DNA from 4 places in the Billgrantia diversa genome. Region 4 is predicted to be linked to each of the others. Evidence: predicted binding sites of a transcription regulator. Region 4 holds the regulator's gene; each other region holds the start of a gene.

Region 1 (3,102 bases), 1.4 Mb from region 4:
TGCCAGCGAGACGAAGATCGACTGGGCCAGGAAGGCGGCCGGAACGTGCACGTAGATGATGCGGAAGCTGTTGCCCTGCTGGTAGTCGGCCGGGGCGAAGGCGAGTCCCCAGATGGTACCGGTCACGATCAGGATCAGCGCCGCCAACCAGAACCAGGGTTGCAGGCGTGCACTGATGGCGTAGAACCACTTGGGGGAACGCAGCTTGTTAATGAAAGCCCACATGCCTCGTCAACCTCTCAACCATTGATGCTGATGCGCAGCGATGCCGCGATTGCCAGCGGCGCCAGGATCAGGGCCAGCGCCAGCAGCGCGCCGAGAATCGCCAGATGCGCCAGTACGCCATCCCCGTAGATGGCCGCCTGGACGGCCCCGGCGCCGAAGATCAGCACCGGGATGTAAAGGGGAAGCACCAGCAGCGACAGCAGCACGCCGCCACGCGAGAGCCCCACCGTCAGCGCCGCTCCGATGGCACCAATCAGACTGAGACTGGCACTGCCCAGTGCCAGCGAGACGCCCAAGATGACATAGCTACCCGCCGGCAACGCCAGCATGATTCCCAGCACGGGAGCCATCAGCGCCAGGGGCAGGCCGGTGAGCAGCCAGTGCACTGCCACCTTGGCCAGGGCCAGCAGCGCCAGCGGCTGCGGCGTCAGCAGCAATTGCTCCAGCGAGCCATCGTCATAATCGGCGCGGAACAGGCTATCCAGCGACAGCAGGGCCGCCAGCAGCGCCGCCACCCACAGCAGACCGGGGGCGATGGCCGCCAGTAACGCGGGATCGGGGGAAATACCGATCGGAAACAGGGTAATGACGATGGCGAAGAATACCAGGGGGTTCAGTACTTCGCTGCGGCGGCGCAGCAACAATACCAGATCCCGCTTCAGCGTTGCCCACACTGCGACAGCGAGACCGCCTCGAGGTTCCTCGCGAGCCACCTCGACCTCCTCGCTCAGCGAGCCTTCAGATGCCGGCATCCCCCCCTCCCCCGCCGAGGCGAACGCGGCGCAGTTCGGCACACGGCGTCAGTTCGTGATGGGTAGTGACCAGCACGCAGCCGCCGCCGCGGGCGTGTTCGATCAACCGCCGCTCCAGCGCCGCAACACCGTCGCGGTCGATGGCGGTGAAGGGCTCGTCGAGCACCCACAGCGGACGCGGTGTGAGCACCAGCCTGGCCAACGCCACACGACGCTGCTGCCCGGCGGAGAGTTGTCCGGCCGGCACGTCTTCGAAGCCGACCAGGCCGACCTCTTCCAGGGCTCTGAAGCGTGCCGCTTCGCCCCCCGACTGACCGGCCAGCGCCTGGTACCAGGTCAGGTTCTCCAGTGGCGTGAGGGCGGCCTTCACGCCGGGCGCATGGCCCATATAGAGCAGGCTCGCGAGAAAGGAGTCGCGCGCCTTGCGCATCGGCCGTTCATCCCAGAACAGTTCGCCCTCGTAATCGGCCAGCTGGCCGGAGAGGATCTTAAGCAGAGTGGTCTTGCCACTGCCGTTGGGGCCTTCCACACGCACGATCTCGCCCGCACGAATATCCAGATCCAACCCCCGGAACAGCCAGCGGTCATCACGTTCGCAGGCCAGGCTTTGCGCTTGCAGACGCAGGCTCAACGGCACTCTCCAGAAAGGCTGAATTCGACGGAAATGCTACACGGAAAGGCTTGTAGCCGCTAGCGAACCGGGTGCGTCACGGCGCCACCCTTGCCACAGGTCAAGGCGAAGATACGTCTGCAAAACTTGCCACTCGCCGTTCGCTTGGTATGATGCAAGATACCTGTACATTTCAACAGGGTCGCAAAGAGGGGGGAACGACAATGCCAACGCCTTCCATGCAGTACCTGTACCGACGCCCCAACCTGCCCATCGCCACCTCCTGGGCCAGCGTGGATGCCACCGATCTCACCGAGATTCCCTTGCTGGGAGACGTTTCGGCGGGCCTACCGATCGAAGCCTGCCCCAGCGGCGGCACCGTTTATGCCCCCGCCTGCATGGTCCGGCGTAATACTTATGCCCTGCGAGTACGCGGCGACTCGATGATCGACTGCAATATCTTCGATGGTGACGTGATCATCATTGAGCGCCAGGAGAGTGCGGAGAACGGCGAAACCGCCGTGGTGCTGATCAACCAGCAGGAGGTCACGCTGAAGAAGCTCTACATCGAGAAGAGTGGCGTCCGCCTGCAGCCGGCCAATGAGAACATGGCGCCCATCTATCTCAAGAACAGCGACATTCAGGTACTCGGCATGGTAATGGGCGTGGTGCGCCAGCAGGATCGGCACGAGCTGACCCACTGATGCGCTATCCGGTGCCCGATCTGCCACCCGGCCAGTGGTGGGAAAGCGTCACCGAAGTGGAGAAGAGCCGCTTCATCGCCTGGCTCTGCCACGTCCCGGATGCGGCCGCCTTCGAGGCGGTCCTGGCCGAGGCCCGGCGTACCCACCCCAACGCCAGCCATCACTGCAGCGCCTTCATCGCCGGCCCGCCGGGGGAGCAGAACGCCATCGGCTTTTCCGACGACGGCGAACCGGGCGGCACCGCGGGGCGCCCCATGTTCCAAGTACTGGCGGGCGCCGGGCTGGGCCAGGTGGGCTGCGTGGTGACGCGCTATTTCGGCGGCACCAAGCTCGGCACCGGCGGCCTGGCCCGCGCCTACGCCCAGGCCGTAAGCCAAGGACTGGAAACCCTGCCCCGTCGCGAGGTAGTCGAGCGCTACTCGCTGCGCCTCAGGGTCGACTTCGCCGGCGAGGCAGAAGCCCGCGCCTGGTTGGAGAGCCATGACGTGCCGGTCGAAGCGGTCGACTACGCAAGCGATGGGGTGCTGCTCACCGTGGGCTGGCCAAGTAACGTCGTGGTCGACGTGGCACCGTTGGAGGCCCGCCTGCGCGGCAGGCTTGCCTTGATCGAAGACTAGCCCCGGCCCGGGCCACCCTACCATTTGCGCGTCACTGAGCGAGTAGGGTAGACCTTCCGAAGCAACGACCATGCACTTCGTCCCCGTGAATGAGGAGTCTCCATGACGCCGCCTGCCAAGGCGCCACTCGGCGCCCTGTTCTGGGCTTTCGCCCGCATCGGCCTGTTCGGCTTCGGCGGCGGCCCGGCGATGAT
Region 2 (3,102 bases), 1.4 Mb from region 4:
GTCGTTCATGCTTTCTCGGCTGGCTCGTCGGTTGGGTGGGGCATGGGAGGGACAAGATTACCACGCGCTGCCCATGGTCGACATGCCGTAACGACCCTCTCCCGACGGTGCTTTGCCGATGGCTGCCAATGCGGAAGCGGCGGTCGTTTATCCTCTACCTGCTACCGACGGAAAGGATGCGCTATGGTGGCAGGCAATCGCAGGTCCTGCGTCCGGCGCCTGCGTCGACCCTCTCGAACCAAGGAGCGTTACATGCCACACAGTGCCTCCAGCCTAGCCAACCTCGACCTCGCTACGCTCGCCGAACGGCTCGGGCGCCGCTGCCGCGAGCATGGGGTCAGTATCACCGCGGCCGAATCGTGCACCGGCGGCGGGGTAGCCAGTGCCATCACCTCGGTGTCCGGTAGTTCGGACTACTTCGAAACCGGCTACGTGACCTACTCCAATGCGGCCAAGGCGCGCCTGCTTGGCGTGCCCGAAGCGCTGATCGCCCAGCATGGCGCCGTCAGCCAGCCAGTGGTGAAGGCCATGGTGGCGGGTGCCTGTCGCGACAGCGGGGCCAAGCTCGGCGTGGCGATCAGCGGAGTGGCCGGCCCCGAAGGCGGTACGCCGGAAAAACCGGTGGGCACCGTGTGGCTGGCCTGGGGCGGCGAGACACGGCAACAAGCCGAGTGTTTCCAGTTTCCCGGTGACCGCCGCGCGGTGCGCGAGCGGGCAGTGCGCGAGGCCATCGTCGGGCTGATTCGCTACCTGGAGGCCGGCTAGGAACCTGTCGGACTTAACGCTGATCTACTACGAGATCCGGTCTTTTCGGCCAATTTGATTCGATCTGATTCGTTGTATAGCGGGCTATTCGCCTTATCAGATCGATAAACTTATCTCGAAATCCAAATCTCTCGTGACGATCGGTCAAATCCGACAGGCTCCTAGATCGTATTCATCGAGTGGCTAGTCGCGCAGTGAATTTTTCGTCATACTACTGGCCAACCATACAGTGTCCAGGCGAGCTCCCCGTTGGCAGCCCGCCATTCATTTTGCACCTGCAAGCATCAGCGAGTTCTGCGAGGAGAGCCTCATGGCACAGGATGAAAACCGTTCCAAGGCATTGAATGCCGCCCTTTCCCAGATCGAGCGCCAGTTCGGCAAGGGCACCGTGATGCGCCTGGGCGATACGCCACGGGTGGTGATGCCCTCGGTGTCGACCGGCTCGCTGGGGCTGGACATCGCACTGGGCATCGGCGGCCTGCCCTACGGTCGCGTAGTGGAGATCTTCGGTCCGGAATCCTCGGGCAAGACCACCCTGACCCTGTCGGTGATCGCCCAGGCCCAGAAACAGGGCAAGACCTGCGCCTTCATCGATGCCGAACACGCGCTCGACCCGAGCTACGCCGAGAAGCTCGGCGTCAACCTCGACGATCTGCTGGTTTCGCAGCCGGACACCGGCGAGCAGGCGCTGGAGATCTGCGACATGCTGGTGCGCTCCGGCGGCGTCGACGTGATCATCATCGATTCGGTGGCGGCGTTGACCCCGCGCGCCGAGATCGAGGGCGAGATGGGCGACTCCCACGTCGGCCTGCAGGCGCGCCTGATGTCCCAGGCGCTGCGCAAGATCACCGGCCACATCAAGAACGCCAACTGCATGGTGGTGTTCATCAACCAGATCCGCATGAAGATCGGCGTGATGTTCGGCAGCCCCGAGACCACCACCGGTGGCAACGCGCTCAAGTTCTACGCCAGCGTGCGCCTGGATATCCGCCGCACCGGCTCGGTCAAGCAGGGCGACGAGGTGACCGGCAACGAGACTCGCGTCAAGGTGGTGAAGAACAAGGTGGCCCCGCCGTTCCGCCAGGCCGAGTTCCAGATCCTCTACGGCAAGGGTATCTACCATGCCGGCGAAGTGGTGGACCTGGGCGTGCAGTGCAACCTGGTCGACAAGGCCGGTGCCTGGTACAGCTACAAGGGCAACAAGATCGGCCAGGGCAAGGCCAACGCCGCCCAGTTCCTCGAGGACAACCCGGCGGTCATGGAAGAGATCGAGAGCCAGATCCGCGGCCAATTGCTGGCCACGGTCGCGCCCAAGGAAGAGGAGGCCGGGGAGCCGGTGGCGGCTGACGCCGAGCGCGAGGACGACCTGCTCTAAGCCATGTCTGCCCAGTCCGAAGCGCGTGCGTCGTCCCCACGGGACGACGCCATCCGCCTACTGGCCCGGCGCGAGTACTCCCGCGCCGAACTGGCGCAGCGACTGGCCGCCCGTGCCCACTCGCCGGAAGCGATCGATGCCTGCCTCGACGCGCTGGCAGCCGAGGGGTTGCAGTCCGATGCGCGCTTTGCCGAGAGTTTCCTGCGTTCCCGCGTGATGCGCGGCCAGGGGCCGCTCAAGGTGCGTGCCGAATTCGAACGGCGCGGCATCGAGCGCTCCCTGGTCGCCACGACCCTGGCCGAGGCCGAGCAGGCAGGCGAGGTCGACTGGTTCGAACTGGCTGCCGAGGCACTGTCCCGGCGCTTCACACATCCCGGTGACTCCCCGCGCGAGCGCGCCCGCCGCGAGCGCTTCCTGGCCTCTCGCGGCTTCGCTTTCGAGCAGATTCGCCATGCTCTGGAGCGTCTCGGCGCTGAAGAATGAATCCCAGCTTGAGTGCTTCCCCTTTAGTCGCTTGACAACTGCGCTATAATGCCTCCCTTTGCGAACGCCCTTGGTGGCGCTCCTGACACGCCAAGGCGTGCGATTTCGGCCATGCGAAGCGACGCCGAGCGCGCCTGCCCATCGGGTGACCACGCTCATCGCCACGGATATGCCATGAAAAGCGCAGACATCAGACAGGCCTTTCTGAGTTACTTCGAAGAGCACGGCCACACCATCGTGCCGTCGAGCTCCCTGGTGCCGGGCAACGACCCGACGCTGTTGTTCACCAATGCCGGCATGGTGCCGTTCAAGGATGTCTTCCTCGGCCGTGACCCGCGCCCCTACGTGCGTGCCACCTCGGCACAGCGCTGCGTGCGCGCTGGAGGCAAGCACAACGATCTGGACAACGTCGGCTACACCGCCCGCCATCACACCTTCTTCGAGATGCTGGGCAACTTCAGCTTCGGCGACTACTTCAA
Region 3 (3,102 bases), 1.9 Mb from region 4:
TTGAAGTGACTGGTGCATCATTCCTAGTGACCGAGCGGGGGAGGCCTATTATCGAAATTCGACGCTACCAAGATCTTAAGACTTCACCTTTAGAAAGGCTGCGGGGGAGCGTAATCGAGTACATCGATCCCTTTGAACCGGTATACGAGACAAAGGATCCCGAAGGGGACAGTTCGTAGAACATCAAGAACGGTCGGACTCGACGTTTTTGAGTTTCTGACTAGCAACCGTCTCTTCCCACTCAGGGACGCGGTGGTAGTCACGGATTGACTCATTATATAACGCTTCGGCTGATTCAACAGTTGCCCCTGCCTCCTGAACGCATTTAAGGATCAGGTTAGGGCTGCATTCTGCAAACATGGTACATAGTAATGCTGCATGGCCCAGAGAGAGACAAACAAGATCAAGCGTTCCTGCTCGCAAGACTGCTGCCACCTCATCCGGTGTCACTTTAGTGTAACTCGATGTACTTAGGTGCCCGGCAACGAGGTGCAATCCACCTTTAATATATTCGTTCTTCATATCATGTATTTTACACGCCTCTCATCTCAGCGCTTACATAAAATGGCTCTCCGGTGGGGTTCTTTTTCCCTGCGCGATCTATGGGCGTTGCCCTTAGGTCAGCTCGCAGCGCGGGTTCGAGCAGATACTCGATCTCTCCTGGATCCGTCACCTCAGGCGATAGCCACGCCTCGTACACGTCCTCTGGTAGCCACATCGGCACCGACTTCCTATGGATGTTTTCCAGCGGCTTGATCCCCGCCAGGGTGATGATTGAGGTCGACCACACCGTTTCACCGCTCACTTTGTCGAACCACTCCTTGTACAGTCCCCCGAAGGCGAGGGCACTACCATCAGCGGGCTCCAGGAGGTGAGGGCGCTTGCCATCCTGGCTCTCGACAAAGGCCGTCGCCGGCACGATGCAGCGGCGGTACCGAAACTCAGGCTTCTTGGGTACCTTGAGGTGGTTGGTGTTGACCGAGAAATACTGCTTGTGCGGCCTCATGCCTTGGTCGGTCTGCTGAAGGTACAGCCACCAGGTCGCCGGGCGTACCACATGGCCACCCTCGGTGCCGGTAACGATGCTGATCGCGCTGCCTGGCATAAAATTCTCGCTATAGATGAAGGCGTTAGGATCGACCGACAGCCGTGCGGCGAGGCTCACGACACCGCTTGTCTTGACCAAAGCAAAATTGGTGCACATACTTTGTCCTGTATATTCTTCCAGTAATAGGAGGCCAGCTCATGACACAGCCACCTGACAGACCATACTCCCTCGACCAACTGCTTCAGCAGTGCGACCCCAATGCTTCTGAACCTGAAGACATCAAGGCTTGGCGCGACATGCCGGATGTCGGCAGGGAGGTCCTGGATCCCCCTGAGAAGGATTCATGAGCAGATCTACTCATGACCGTGACCGTGATTCCTCATCAGATTCAAGCCTCCTTCTCGGCACCCTGTCTGCTGTCTCGCATCCGTGCGGGCTTTCCGAGCCCCGCAGAAGATTACGTAGACCGCAAGCTCGATCTCAACGAGTACCTCATCAAGCATCCTGCGGCGACCTTTTACTGCTGGACCGAAGGGGAGTCGATGCAGGGCGTTGGAATCTACGACGGCGATCTCTTGATCGTAGACCGTGCTGAGCAGCCCCGAAACGGCGATGTGGTGCTTGCCAGCCTGGACGGTCAGCTGACCTGCAAGCTGCTGGATATCCCGCGTCAGCGTCTCCTAGCAGCTCACCAGGACTATCCTCCTATCCCGATCAGCGCTGACGCCAGCTTCGAGATCGAGGGGGTGGTAGTGAGTTCCGTTAGGTTGTTCCGTGCTGGCCCTCGTTGATTGCAATTCCTTCTACGCCTCCTGCGAGCAGATCTTTCGACCGGATCTGCGCGGGAAGCCGGTGGTGGTGCTCTCGAACAATGACGGCTTCGTCGTGGCGCGCTCACGCGAAGCCAAGGCGCTCGGTATCCCGGACTTGGAGCCGTTCTTCAAGATTGAACACCTTTTGCGGCGGCATGGCGTAGCGATTTTCTCTTCCAACTACCCGCTTTATGGCGACGTTTCAGATCGCGTAATGCAAACGCTAAAAAATTTTAGTCCTCGAATCGAGGTATACAGCATTGATGAAATGTTTTTGGATCTGGCGGGTATGCCTGGCGACATGCAAGCGCTGGGAGCGGAGATGAAAAGTAAGCGCCCGGCCATCACCCTTTGCGAGTGATCAGTCGACCGGTTTCCAGTGCTGAGGTAGGAGTTCGTGGATCTGGCTGGCCTTCTGCGTCGGCAGCCGAGCCAGCACGTCTTTCAGGTAGGCATGCGGTTCATGACCGTTCAGCTTGGCAGACTGGATCAGGCTCATAATGTTGGCGGCGCGCTGGCCGCTGCGCAGTGAGCCGGCAAATAGCCAGTTGCTACGCCCGAGTGCCCAGGGGCGAATTAGGTTCTCGACTCGGTTGTTGTCGATCGGCAACCCGCCGTCGTCCAGGTAGCGTGTCAGCGCCGCCCAGCGTTTCAGGCTGTAGTCCAACGCTTTCGCCGTTGCTGAGCCGTTGGGTACCTTCTCGCGGTGAGCCAGCATCCATCGGTGCAGCGTGTCAGCGATAGGCCTCGCTCGGGTGTCACGTAGCTGTTGGCGTTCTTCCGCGCTCAGCGGCTGAGCCTCACGCTCTATCTGGTAGAGCTGGCCGATCAGCTCAATGGCCTGCTCGGCAATCTGGCTCTTGCCGGCCACGTGCAGGTCGACGAACTTGCGCCGGGCGTGGGCCATGCAGCCGATCTCAGTCACGCCGTTGGTAAAGCTCTGCTTGTAACCGCCGTAATCGTCGCAGACTAGCTTGCCCTTCCACTCGCCGAGGAAGTCCCGGGCATGTTGGCCGCTGCGGCCGGGCGCGAAGTCGTAGATTACCGCCTTCAATCCGGCGTAGGGCGTGGTGGCATAGGCCCAGATGTAGGCCCTGTGCGTCTTTTTCTTGCCCGGAGCCAGCATCGGCACCGGCGTTTCATCGGCATGCAGTATCGGTTCGGTGAGCAGGGTTTCGCGCAGGGCATCGATCAGCGGCTGCAGTCGCACGCCACAGATGCCGATCCATTCCGCCAGGGTGG
Region 4 (3,102 bases):
TTTTTCCGAGCCGATTCTAGCCTCATGGTTGTTGATTGCCTGCGGGCCGATCTCACTTGTGGGGCTGTTCCTGGGGCTGATGCAGCGCCCCTGGCAGAGCCTGTTGGCCGATCGTGGCTTGCAGCATCGCTGGCTGGCTGCGAGCGTGGCGGTCATGCTGTTATGGCAGCTCAGGGCTCAGTCGGTCGACTGGCTGACCTTGCACCTGATGCTGACGGTATTGATGACGCTGATCTTCAAGGCGCCGCTGGCCTTGCTGACCAACCTGTTGGCCAACCTCGCGCTGGTCGTGCTGGGCAAGGCAGGCTGGCCTCTGCTGGGCGTTAACGTGCTGATCACCGGAGTGGTGCCGATCGCAATCATGGTGGCGATATGGCGTATCGTGGATCGCTACCTGCCTGATAACCTGATGATCTTCCTCTTTGTATGCGGTTTCTTCGGCGCGGCGCTGGCTACCCTGGGTACCGGGCTCGCGGGCTTGGGGTTGGTAATGCTGGGTGCTACCGATCCTGAGGCGGTCTATTTGGCCAAGGAGTACGCGCTGTTCCTGCCGTTGCTTATGCCCTCGGAAGCCTTCATCACCGGCATGCTGCTCAGTGTGCTGATGGTCTACCACCCCGAGTGGGTCGCGACATTCAACGATCACCGCTATATCGATACCAAGTGAGCCTACAGTGGCAGGCTGAGCTGGCGCCGAGCGTCGTCAGCCACCAGCCGTACCCCGACGCCCAGCAGGCGCACCGGACGCTGACGCCTGGCCCATGCCTGTTCCATCAGCGTGGTGAAGGTGTCGAGCGTGGGCAGGCCGCCACGGGAATCGAGAGTGGTGAGAGAGAAGTCGTCGAAGCGCACCTTGACGAAAACACCAGCAATAGGCGGGTGGCCATGGCGGGCAAGGCGTGCCTCGAGGCGTTCGTATAGCGGTGGCAGCTGAGTGTGGCAGTTCGCCAGGTCGGGCAGATCGGTGGCGAAGGTAGTCTCCACGCTCACCGATTTGCGCTCGCGCTCGATGCGTACCGGCCGGTCGTCGATGCCACGTGCCAGCTCGAACAGGCGCCGCCCGAACTTGCCGAATTCCTGCAGCAGACGTTCCAGCGGAACGCGCTGAAGGTCGGCACAGGTAGCGATCTCCAGGGTTTGAAGGCGCTTGGCCGTGGCCGGCCCGACGCCGTGCAGCTTGGTTACCGGGAGCGCGCTCACGAAGTCGTCCACTTGGGGCGGCGTGATTACGGTGAGGCCGTCCGGCTTCTCCCAGTCGCTGGCAATCTTGGCCAGGAATTTTGCTGGGGCGGCACCCACCGAGACGGTAATACCCACGCGCTTGGTGCATTCCTCCTTCAGCCAGCGTGCCATCCAGGTGGCGCTGCCCGAGAAGCGGGTCACGTCGGTGACGTCGAGAAAGGCCTCGTCCAGGGAGAGCGGCTCCACCAGCGGTGTCAGCTCATGAAAGATCGCCAGTAGCTGCCGCGAAGCCTCACGGTAGCGATCGAAGTCGCCGGGCAACAGAGTGAGGTGAGGGCACAAGCGCAACGCCCGCGCCGTCGGCATGGCGGAATGGATGCCGTAGGCCCGGGCCGGGTAATTGCAGGTCGAGATGACGCCGCGCCCTTCGGCGCTGCCGCCGATCGCCAAGGGAATATCGCGCAACGCCGGGTTGTCGCGCATCTCCACTGCGGCGTAGAAGCAATCGCAATCGGCGTGCAGGATCTTGCGGCTCATCGATACGTTGTTCCGCTCAACTGGAGCGCTTTCTGGGCGACGACCAGACAAAGCGGAACTCGACGAGGAAGCGGAGTTGACTGTAGTCAATGAGCATTCCGAGGAGAGCTCCAACGCCGTATGGTCGAGTTCAGGAAGCGATCAACCCAAAGCTTGGCCGCTGCCGCCGCGTATGACTCCCACCCCGATACCCTCGATTTCGAGCGGCTGATGGCGCAAGTCCACCTCGATGGGAGCGAAGTCAGCGTTTTCGGCTTCCAGCACCACGCGGTGCCCCTGACGGTGGAAGCGCTTGACCGTGACCTCGTCCTCCAGCCGTGCCACCACGATCTGGCCGTCGCGCACGCGGTCGGTGCGGTGCACGGCCAGCAGGTCGCCTTCCAGGATGCCCGCATCCTTCATCGAAAGCCCGCGGACCTTGAGCAGGTAATCGGCCCGGGGTGTGAAGAATTCCGGGGGCAGGGGACAGTAGCGGTCGATGTGCTCGGCGGCGAGAACGGGGCTGCCGGCCGCGACCTCGCCAATGATCGGTAGCCCCTCGGCATTCGGCTCGTTGACAGCGGCGTCGGCCTCCTGGGCCGGCAAGCGAATGCCACGAGAGGTGCCGCGGATCACTCTGATGACCCCCTTGCGCTCGAGTGCTCGCAGATGTTCCTCGGCGGCATTGGGAGAGCGAAAACCCAGCGCCCGGGCAATTTCAGCACGGGTCGGAGGGTAGCCGAACTCGTTCATGGTCTTGACGATGAAGTCATAAACGTTCTGTTGGCGCGAGGTGAGAGGGCGTGTCATGGCAAACTCCAGTGGCGTGACTGCCGTATTGGTCAAGTATACAGCATGGAAGCCCATACAGTAAAAAGGGGATCGTTCATCGCCGCCAAGCGTCTGAAGACGTTTAAAACGCTACTGGTTGTCTATTCATTGAGTGACGAGTCGTAATGACGTAGACTTTTGTAATGTTTAAAACAGACGTTTCCAGCGGGAACTGATCATGGCCCAGACCGATACCGTCACCCGTATTCTCGACACTGCCGAGGTGCTGTTCGCCGAGCGCGGCTTCGCCGAGACCTCGCTGCGTACCATCACCAGCAAGGCACGCGTCAATCTCGCCGCGGTCAATTACCACTTCGGCTCGAAGAAAGCACTGATCCAGGCGGTCTTCTCTCGTTATCTCGATCCCTTTACCATGCGTTTCCATCACGCCCTGGATGAGTTGGAGGCGCGTCACGCCGGCGGCGTCATTCCGCTTGAAGAGCTACTGGAAACCATGGCGCGAACCGTGCTCGAAGTACCCGCAGAGAAGCACAGCCTGAAGGTGTTCATGAAGCTGCTGGGGCTTGCCTACAGTCAGGCTCAAGGGCACTTGCGGCGCCACATCCAAGAAGA

The links. The regulator LexA, encoded in region 4, represses DNA repair genes until DNA is damaged. The targets are predictions, from matches to a motif close to TACTGTNTANNTANACAGTA.
Region 1: the regulator LexA is predicted to act here: its motif matches at 1,770-1,789, upstream of HNO52_RS02965 (LexA family protein).
Region 2: the regulator LexA is predicted to act here: its motif matches at 978-997, upstream of recA (recombinase RecA).
Region 3: the regulator LexA is predicted to act here: its motif matches at 1,211-1,230, upstream of HNO52_RS18190 (LexA family protein).

The regions. Positions count from the first base shown of each region.
Region 1 covers NZ_CP053382.1:637,319-640,420, reverse strand. Annotated here, with positions in the region: gene HNO52_RS02980 (heme ABC transporter permease) at 1-225, opposite strand, end outside; gene ccmB (heme exporter protein CcmB) at 240-977, opposite strand; gene ccmA (cytochrome c biogenesis heme-transporting ATPase CcmA) at 964-1,608, opposite strand; gene HNO52_RS02965 (LexA family protein) at 1,812-2,291, shown strand; gene HNO52_RS02960 (IMPACT family protein) at 2,291-2,908, shown strand; gene HNO52_RS02955 (chromate transporter) at 3,011-3,102, shown strand, end outside.
Region 2 covers NZ_CP053382.1:622,591-625,692, forward strand. Annotated here, with positions in the region: gene mutS (DNA mismatch repair protein MutS) at 1-9, opposite strand, end outside; gene HNO52_RS02880 (CinA family protein) at 253-765, shown strand; gene recA (recombinase RecA) at 1,076-2,140, shown strand; gene HNO52_RS02890 (regulatory protein RecX) at 2,144-2,623, shown strand; gene alaS (alanine--tRNA ligase) at 2,798-3,102, shown strand, end outside.
Region 3 covers NZ_CP053382.1:3,929,829-3,932,930, reverse strand. Annotated here, with positions in the region: gene HNO52_RS18195 (SOS response-associated peptidase family protein) at 533-1,204, opposite strand; gene HNO52_RS18190 (LexA family protein) at 1,408-1,839, shown strand; gene HNO52_RS18185 (Y-family DNA polymerase) at 1,823-2,221, shown strand; gene tnpC (IS66 family transposase) at 2,222-3,102, opposite strand, start outside.
Region 4 covers NZ_CP053382.1:1,991,595-1,994,696, forward strand. Annotated here, with positions in the region: gene HNO52_RS09280 (energy-coupling factor ABC transporter permease) at 1-667, shown strand, start outside; gene dinB (DNA polymerase IV) at 670-1,719, opposite strand; gene lexA (transcriptional repressor LexA) at 1,861-2,508, opposite strand; gene HNO52_RS09295 (TetR/AcrR family transcriptional regulator) at 2,708-3,102, shown strand, end outside.